One region of the Micromonospora sp. CNZ295 genome, then DNA from elsewhere that is predicted to be linked to it. Evidence: riboswitches for the same ligand, from Rfam matches in the RefSeq annotation. Region 1 holds a riboswitch; the other holds the start of a gene.
The links. A riboswitch is a leader RNA that binds a small molecule or an ion and turns the genes downstream of it on or off. The one in region 1 is predicted to bind cobalamin.

Region 1 (4,205 bases):
TGAGTAGACCTGCTGGATGCTGTCCGAGTTGCGCTGCAGGAGGTAGGTCTGCCCGGCGGAGAGGAACGCGGCGACCGCCACCCCGGCCAGGATCAGGGTCGCCGGGGAGCGGCCCCGACCACCGGACGACCCGAGCAGGTACGTCATGAGGACCGCCCCGATCGCGCCGACGAACGCGGCCAGCGGGACGGTGACCGGAAGCCCGGTGATCGCGCCACCGGCCCCCACTCCGGCGGTGATCGCCACGGTGACCGCCAGCCCGGCCCCGGCGGCGACGCCGAGCAGGTACGGATCGGCCAGCGGGTTGCGGAACACGCCCTGGTAGGCGCCGCCGGCCAGGGCGAGCAGCCCGCCGACCAGCAGCCCGAGCACGGCCCGGGGCAGCCGCAGCTCGGTGACGATGGCGATCTCCCGCTCGGTCAGCCCGCTGTCGAGGCGCACCCCCGGAAGGAGGTTGAGCAGCTCGACCGCGACGCTGCCGGGCGGCAGGCTGACCGGACCGAGCGACACGCCCGCGACCAGGGCGACCAGCACCGCGGCCACGCCGATGACCAGCCAGCGCGGGCGGAGGCCCGCCGGCCGGGACGTCTGCGGCGCCGCGGCCGGCGGGCTGGACGGGCCCCTCCTCAACGCCTGCTGCACGGGAAGGTTCCGGCGACCGTCACGCGGGCACCTTGGCGGTCGCCTCGATGATCGTGCGCAGCAGGTCCACGACCCGCGGCCCCCAGCGGGAGGCGATGTCGTCGTCGAGCTCGACGATCTGGTTGTTCTTCACCGCGGTGATCCCCGCCCAGCCGGCCCGGGCCTTGACCGTCTCCGCGCTCTGCTGGCAGCACTTGGTGTCGGAGAGGAAGACGAAGTCCGGGTTCGCCTGGACGATGATCTCCTGGGAGAGTTGCGGGTAGCCCGCGCTCTTGCCGTCCGCGTCGGCCGGGTCGGCGATGTTCGCCAGGCCGGCGAGCGCATAGATCGAGCCGATGAAGGTCTTGCTGGTGGCCGTGTACAGCTCCGGGCCGAGTTCGTGGAAGTAGGTGAGCTTCGCCGGGCGCTGCGGCAGGTCGGCGACCAGCTTCGCGATGTCGTCCTTCATCCGCTGGGCCACGTCGGCGGCCTCGGTGGGGTGCCCGGTCAGCGCGCCCAGGTCGGTGAGCTGGCGGTAGGTGTCGTCCAGGGTGGCGGCGGCCGGCGTGCGGAAGACCGGGATCTTCAGCTTGGTGAGCTGCTCCACGACCTTGTTGCGGTCGTCGGAGAGCACGACCAGGTCGGGGCTCTTGGCGGCGATGGCCTCGGCGTTCGGCTGGAAGCCGGAGAGGTCGCTCTTCGGCGCCTCGGCCGGGTGGTTGGACTGGTCGTCGACGGCGACCACCTGCTTGCCGGCACCGATCGCGAAGAGCATCTCGGTCGCGGTCGGCGCCAGCGAGATGATCTTCTCCGGCTGCTTGTCGAGGGTCAGCGAGCCGACGGTCACCGGGAAGGCGGCGGCGCCCGACGGGCTGCCGCCGGCCGCGGGGGTGTCGGAGGTCTTCTCGGCGCAGGCGCCGAGGGCGAGCGCGGCCACCGCGAGGGCCGCGGCGAAGAGCCGGGGGGTACGTCTGGACATCGGTCCTCCTGTCGGTCGAGGATCTGGTGCTTCGCCGACAGGGAGCCGGGGCGCCCGTCCGCGAGGCGCCCTTCCTCGAGAGCGCGTTTCGCGACCAACCGCAGGCGACCTGGCTCGTCCCCGGGTCTCGGGGCATCACAGTTGCGGGACAGCGCCGGTTTCACACCGGCTTCGCTGCGGGCTGGTCGGTAAGACGGTAGCGCACCCTCCGGACCGTCCCCACTGAGGTGTGGGTGGAGGTGGGGCCCCGCCGGGGGGCGGGGCGGGGCCCCACCTGTTCTCAGGAGGCGGTGATGGTGACGTTGTCCACCGCGGCCTCGACGAGGCTGGCTCCGGAGGCGTCCGCCGCCTCCACCTGGATCCGGACGGACTGGCCGGCGTACGGGGTCAGGTTCAGGCTCGCCACCGCCCAGGAACCGTTGCGGTTGGTCGCCGCGCCGGCCTGGTTGAGCAGGGTGGTGGTGCCGCCGTTGTGCACGACGCTGACCCGGAAGTAGTCGGCCGAGGACGCGTTCGAGCCGTGTGCCAGGTACCACGCCAGGGACAGCGTCAGCGTGCCGCTCGACGGCAGGGTCACCGCCGGGGAGCGGGCGCTGGTCACGCCGCCGTCGATGTCGTAGTCACCCGCGCCGGTCCCGGCGAGCCGGCCGGTGACCAGGTCGTTGCTGCCCGCGTACGGGGTGAGTTGCTTGGCGCCGCTGGAGGTGGTCGCCTGCGCGGCGCCCCGCTCCCACTGGCCGGTGGTCGCGGTGTCGGTGCCGTTCGGGTTGATCGTCCAGCCGGTCGCGGTCTCGAAGGTGTCCGACCAGACCGTGGTGCCGCCGCCACCGCCGCCGCAGTACTGGCTCTGCTTGCCGATCGCCCGGTACGGGCAGTCGGCGTACTCGGCGAGGATCAGCACCGCGTCGCGGTTACGCGAGGTCTCGCGCGGGATGACCTCGTCGGGCGGGTAGAAGCCGCCGCCGCCGGCCGAGCCGGGGTACATCTCGAAGGTGTACGCCCAGATCCCGTGCTGCCCCCACATCCAGTCGATGCTGTCGCCGTCGGTGATGTAGAGGTCACTCGACTGCTGCGGGGTGTAGCCGTTGGTGGCGGCCATCTGCTGGCCGATGGTGGCGAAGGTGTTGTACTGGTCGGCGCTCATCCCCGGGGCGGTGTTGTTGTACGTGTAGCCGAACGGCCACAGCACCAGCTGGGAGTAGGTGTGGAAGTCGATGTTGGCCTTGATCTGCTGCACGCCGCCGACCACCCGGCTGTTGACGAAGTCGCGCAGCGCCCGGGTCTCCGGCGCGGAGAAGGCCGACGGACCCCGGTAGGTCTCCGACGAGGTGGAGCCGGAGGAGCCGCCGCAGCAGCCCCACTGGTACGACCAGTTGCGGTTCAGGTCGGTGCCGACGTATGACGAGCCGCTGTTCGGCTGCCGGTTCTTCCGCCAGGAGCGGTACGAGCCGGTGGCGATGTCGTACTCGCTGCCGTCCGGGTTGACCGTCGGCACGATCCAGAGTTCCCGGCTGTTGACGATGTTGGTGATCCGGGAGTCGCTGCCGTAGCTGTCGGTGAAGAGGTTGAGCAGGTAGACCGCCATCTCGACGGTCAGGTGCTCCCGGGCGTGCTGCTGGGCGTTGATGAGGATCTCCGGCTCGTTCTCGTCGGTCGCGACGTTGTCGGAGATCTTCACCGCCATCAGGTCCCGGCCCTCGTACGAGGTGCCGATGCTGATCTTGCGGGCGATGGTGGGGTGGTCGGCGACCACCTTGTTCACCGCGGCGGTCAGCTCGGCGTAGTTGTGGTAGGCGGAGTCGGCGGGCGGGAAGTCGAGGGTGCCCAGCTCACCGTCGGCGTGCTCGTGGCCCCGGTCGGTGGGCGGTGCGGCGACCGCCTCGAGCCGGAAGCCCAGGCGGGTGATGGCGGCGGCCTCGGCGCTGGTGGCGGAGACGTGCAGGACCCCGTGTTCGGAGTAGTCGATCGCCGCGCCGGTGCGGGCGACCGCGGTGCGGTCGGCCACCGTACGCGGGCCGAGCACCCGGTACTGGGTGGCGGCCGGCTCGCCGGAGCGGTCCGGGCTCGGCTTCGCGGAGACCGGCGGCGCGGCGAGGGTGAGCGTGCCGAGCCCCACGGCGAACACGAGCGCGAGGCGGCGGCGGAGGGTGGGGGTGCGGAAGGCCATGGACAACCTCCTGGGCGGCGCGGGAGATCTTTCCCGCGGGTGGGCACACTCCACCACCCGTCACATGGTCATATCAACATCCATCCATCTCTACTTTCCATGCCAGCCTGATCCTCGCATCGGCAAGTATTTTCGGTCCGTCGACCTATAGCGAAACTTCCCTCCAGGCGAGAGACTGACCGGCGACGATGCCCCACCTCTCCCGTGGAGTACCGATGCACAGACGACGTCTGGGCGCGGCCGCCCTCGCCGGCCTCACCGCGCTCGCCCTCCTCGGCACGACGACACCCGCCGGCGCGGCGCCGCTCGCGGCCCCGGCCGGCCGGCCGGTCGTCCACGACGAACAGATCACCTTCCACGAGTGGTCCCGCTACCCCGACTGGCGTCGCGGCACCCACGCCGGCACGCGGGCGGTGCCCGGCGCCCGCCCGGGCCTGA
Region 2 (4,205 bases), 1.6 Mb from region 1:
CGCCGCCGGGTAGTAGTTGGTGTCGATCACCCGGTCGAGGAACACGACCGCGGTGCGTACGGTCGCTCGCAGCTTCGCCCAGTCGACTCCGTCCGGAGTGACATGGGCACCGAGGTTGACCGAGCCGAGGTTGCACACCGACGTCTCGGTGTCGCTGTTCACCTCGAGGATCTCGGTGCACAGGTTGGACAGGTGGATCGTGTTGCCCGGTGCGGCGGTCTGGTTGGACAGCTGGTTCGACCGGTCCTTGAACGTCATCCACCCGTTGCCGGTCTGCGCCAGGGTGCGCATCATCCGCCCGTACAGGTCCCGGGCCCGGACCGTCCGCACCGCCTTCTTCTCCGCGACGCGGTAGGCGGCGTCGAACTCCTCGCCGTAGAGGTCGGGCAGGTGTGGCGCGTCGGACGGGTCGATCAGCGACCAGTCGCCGTCGGCCTCGACCCGGCGCATGAACTCGTCGGGGATCCAGTTGGCCAGGTTGAGGTTGTGCGTACGCCGGGACTCCTCGCCGGTGTTGTCCCGCAGTTCGAGGAACTCCTCGATGTCCGGGTGCCACGGCTCCAGGTAGACACACGCCGCCCCCTTGCGCCGGCCGCCCTGGTTGACCGCCGCCACGCCCGCGTCGAGGGTCTTCAGGAACGGCACGATGCCGTTCGAGCGGCCGTTCGTGCCGCGGATCAGCGCGCCCCGGCCACGGACCCGGGACCAGGCGATGCCGATGCCGCCGGAGAACTTCGACAACTTCGCGACCTGGTGGTACCGCTCGTAGATCGAGTCCAGCTCGTCACGGGGCGAGTCGACCAGGAAGCACGACGACATCTGCCGGTGCCGGGTGCCCGAGTTGAACAACGTCGGCGAGCTGGGCAGGTACGCCAGCGAGGACATCAGGCGGTAGAACTCGACCGCCTCGACCGCCGCCTCGGACAACCCGCAGGCGACCCGCAGCAGCCAGTACTGCGGTGTCTCCACCACCAGCCGGGACTCGGGATGGCGCAGCAGGTACCGGTCGGCGACGGTACGCAGCCCGAAGTACTCGAACCGGAGATCGCCGGCCGGGTCGACGGCGTCGTCGAGCTTGCGGGCGTTGCGGGCCACGAACGCGGCGGTGTCGTCGCCGATCAGTCCCAGGCCGTGGGCGTACCGGACGGACTGGCTGAAGCTCGCCACGCCCTGGCCGCGTACCTCCTTGTCCACGAACGCGGCCAACAACCGTGCCGCCAGCCTCGAATACTGCGGCTCCGCACCGATCAGCTCCGCCGCCGTCTGGATCGACAGCCTGTCCAGCTCGGCGGTGGTGGCCCCGTCGTACAGGCCGCTGATCGTCTTCGTGGCGACCCGTAGCGGGTCCACCTCGGCCAGGTCGACGGCCCAGCGCTCCACCGCCTTGACGATCTTGTTGACGTCCACCGGCTCGGTCTCGCCGCTGCGCTTTCGGACCCGCATCGTCTGCCGGCGCTGCTCCGGCCCGGACCCGGGTCTCTCCCGCACGACCGTCATGGCTCCTCCGTACCCTTCGACGAAGGTCGTCGGTGCGCGGGTGGACGCCACTGGGCGTGCGGCGGCTGGCCGCTCGTCCGGCTCTGGCGTCGGCCGTCCCGCGCGGCCGCCGACCGCCGCGCACCGGTCGGTACGCGGCGCGCTGGCAGGTCTTCGGACTCGCGGGCAGCACCGGACAGGCCGGTCGCCTACTGGCCGTCGCTTCCCAGGCCGTGCGGCCCAGTGCTTCATGACGGCGGTCGTTCCCACTCACCGCTGCGGGGCAGTCCCGGACTCACACCGGGTTCCCTCTTGCCTCGACCGCCGTCAGAGCGGCCGAACCAGCTGCGTGAGACACCATATATGCCGCTCCCGCCGAGGTGACAACACCAGATGTCGCGTCAGCGTGTCCGGGGCGATCGGGCGCCGCCGTGCGGGTGCCGCGGCGACACCGGTGCGGCCGGCTGTCGTACCGGTGTGTGAGGCTCCGGGGCATGGCGACTTTCGTTCTGATCCACGGCGGCGGGGGCAGCGCCTGGGACTGGCATCCGCTGGTCCCCGAGCTGGTCGGCCGCGGCCACGACGTGGTGGTGCCGGAGCTGCCGATCGAGGACCGGTCGGCGGGGTTCGCCGAGTTCTGCGAGACGGTCGTCGACGCGATCGGCGACCGGGGCGACCTGGTGGTCGTCGGGCACTCGTACGGCGCGTTCACCGCGCCACTGATCGCCGACCAGCTGCCGGTGCGGCTGCTCGTCCTGCTCACGCCGATGATCCCGCGGCCGGGGGAGAAGCCGGGGGACTGGTGGGACAACACCGGCTACCGCGGCGCGGAGGGGCTCAGCGAGGAGCAGCAGTTCTACAACGGCGTGCCGACCGGGATCGTCGCGGAGGCTGCGGCGCACGGCCGGGAGCAGGTCAGCGCCGAGGGGAACGAGCCGTGGCCCCTGGACGCCTGGCCGGACGTGCCGACGAAGGTGCTCATCGCTCGCGAGGACCAGTTCTTCCTGCCGGACTTCCAGCGTCGGGTGGCCGCCGACCGGCTCGGCGTCGCCCCCGACGAGATCGACGGTGGCCATTCCGTGGCGCTCAGCCAGCCGAGGCAGCTCGCCGACCGGCTGACCGCGTACCTGCTGCACTGACGGCGCTCGCAGCCCGTCGCGCCGCAGCCGGCGCGTCGCGGCACCCGCGGTGTCTCGCATGCTTGACCTTCGACCTGGCTGGGCCAACGTGGCTGGCGTGGACACCCTACGGTTGCGACCGGGGGTGGGCGGATGCGGCAGGCGCGCCGGCAACGGGTGGCACGGCGCCACGAAGCGTGGGCGCTGCAGTGGTCCCGAGCCGGCCGGCACCCGTGGGCGATCGATGCGGCCAACGAGGCGGTCGCGGTGCGGCGACCCGACGCCGAGCGGCACCCCGCGGCGATGGCCCGGGCCCTCGCCGTCCGGGCCGTGTGTCTGCACGTCCGGGGGCGCACGGCCGAGGCGACACGCGATGTCGACGAATGCCTGTCCCACTGCGGTCGGGCCTCCGGCGCCGCGGGCATGGCCGACGTCGCGGTCACCGCGTCGCTGCTCGATCAGGCCGGCCGCGCCGACCAGGCATCGGCGCTGGCCGAGCGGCTGGTCGCCGAGGTCAGGGCACTGCCGGCGCCGCGTCCGGCGGCACCGCTGCTGGTGTACGCCGAGCTTCTGCTGCGGCGTGGTCGGGCCGAGGAGGCCGTCGCTCCGCTACGCGAGGCGTACGCGGCGGCCGAGGGGACCCCGCGGCTCCGGGCGAGCGGCCTGCTGTTCGAGGCGCTCGCCGCCAGCGGACGCCACGAGGAGCTCAAGGAGCACGCGCATCGCGACCTGTGGTTGTTCGCCGTCAACGCCTGGGGAAGCGTCCCGGGTCGCCTGCGATACATCCACCTACTCGAACTGCTGCAACGCCACGACGTCGTCTCGCGCCGTCTCCCGCCCTTCCCGGCGGCGATCGCGCGCCAGCATCGGAAGCTACGCCGCCAGCGACGCCGACGGTGGCTTCTGGCGGTGGTCCTCGCGGTAGTGACCGGACGCCCGCGCGAGGTACCGGATGAGCCCCGAGCGGCTGCGCCGCCGAGCGCCGACCGCGCCGCCGCTCTCGCCCGCGCCGAGCGGGCCGAGGCCGACATCGAGCGGTACCGCGAGTCCGGCGACGCCCGTGCGTTGTCCGAGGCCTGGGGCGCGCTGGCCCAGGCGCGCTGGCAGGCCGGCGGCCAGCGCAGCGCTGCGCTGCGGGCACAGCGCACCGCGTTGGCGGAGGCCCGCCGGTGGGCCGCGGAAGACCCCGACGGAGCCCGGCCGGCACTGATCCTGCACCTGCGGCGGTTCGCGGACTACGCCGGCGTCGTCGGGCTGCGATCCGACGCGCAACTGGCCCGTGCGGAGGCCGATCACCTGGACCACCGCGCCTGATCCGACCGGATCTGCTCACCCACGCCTTCCTGCCAGCTGGTGCCCCCCGGTCGGCGGCCGGACAGATCGGCCGGATGCAGTACGCTTCCGGCCCGGTGACAAGGGGACGGGGGCAGGGTGGGCGCATCGGCGTGGAGCTGGCAGGTGCCGTATCAGCGGGATCTCGATGGCGCGTTGCAGCAGGCCCGCCGCGAGGCGTACGCCCGGGGCGCGTTCTATCGCAGCGAGCCGGACAGCCAGGCGCGTTCGATGAGTGAGGAGGACTACGTCGCGTGGGACCTCGCCGAGACCCGGAAG

Region 2: another riboswitch for cobalamin. It lies ahead of EV376_RS14125 (ribonucleoside-diphosphate reductase subunit alpha); the one in region 1 lies ahead of EV376_RS06755 (ABC transporter substrate-binding protein).

What each region holds. Positions count from the first base shown of each region.
Region 1 covers NZ_SHKZ01000001.1:1,413,361-1,417,565, reverse strand. The annotation lists gene EV376_RS06760 (iron ABC transporter permease) at 1-630, opposite strand, end outside; gene EV376_RS06755 (ABC transporter substrate-binding protein) at 662-1,600, opposite strand; cobalamin riboswitch at 1,683-1,814, opposite strand; gene EV376_RS06750 (M14 family metallopeptidase) at 1,881-3,767, opposite strand; gene EV376_RS06745 (C39 family peptidase) at 3,983-4,205, shown strand, end outside.
Region 2 covers NZ_SHKZ01000001.1:2,973,412-2,977,616, forward strand. The annotation lists gene EV376_RS14125 (ribonucleoside-diphosphate reductase subunit alpha) at 1-1,497, opposite strand, end outside; cobalamin riboswitch at 1,625-1,837, opposite strand; gene EV376_RS14130 (alpha/beta hydrolase) at 1,971-2,615, shown strand; gene EV376_RS14135 (hypothetical protein) at 2,748-3,908, shown strand; gene EV376_RS14140 (hypothetical protein) at 4,053-4,205, shown strand, end outside.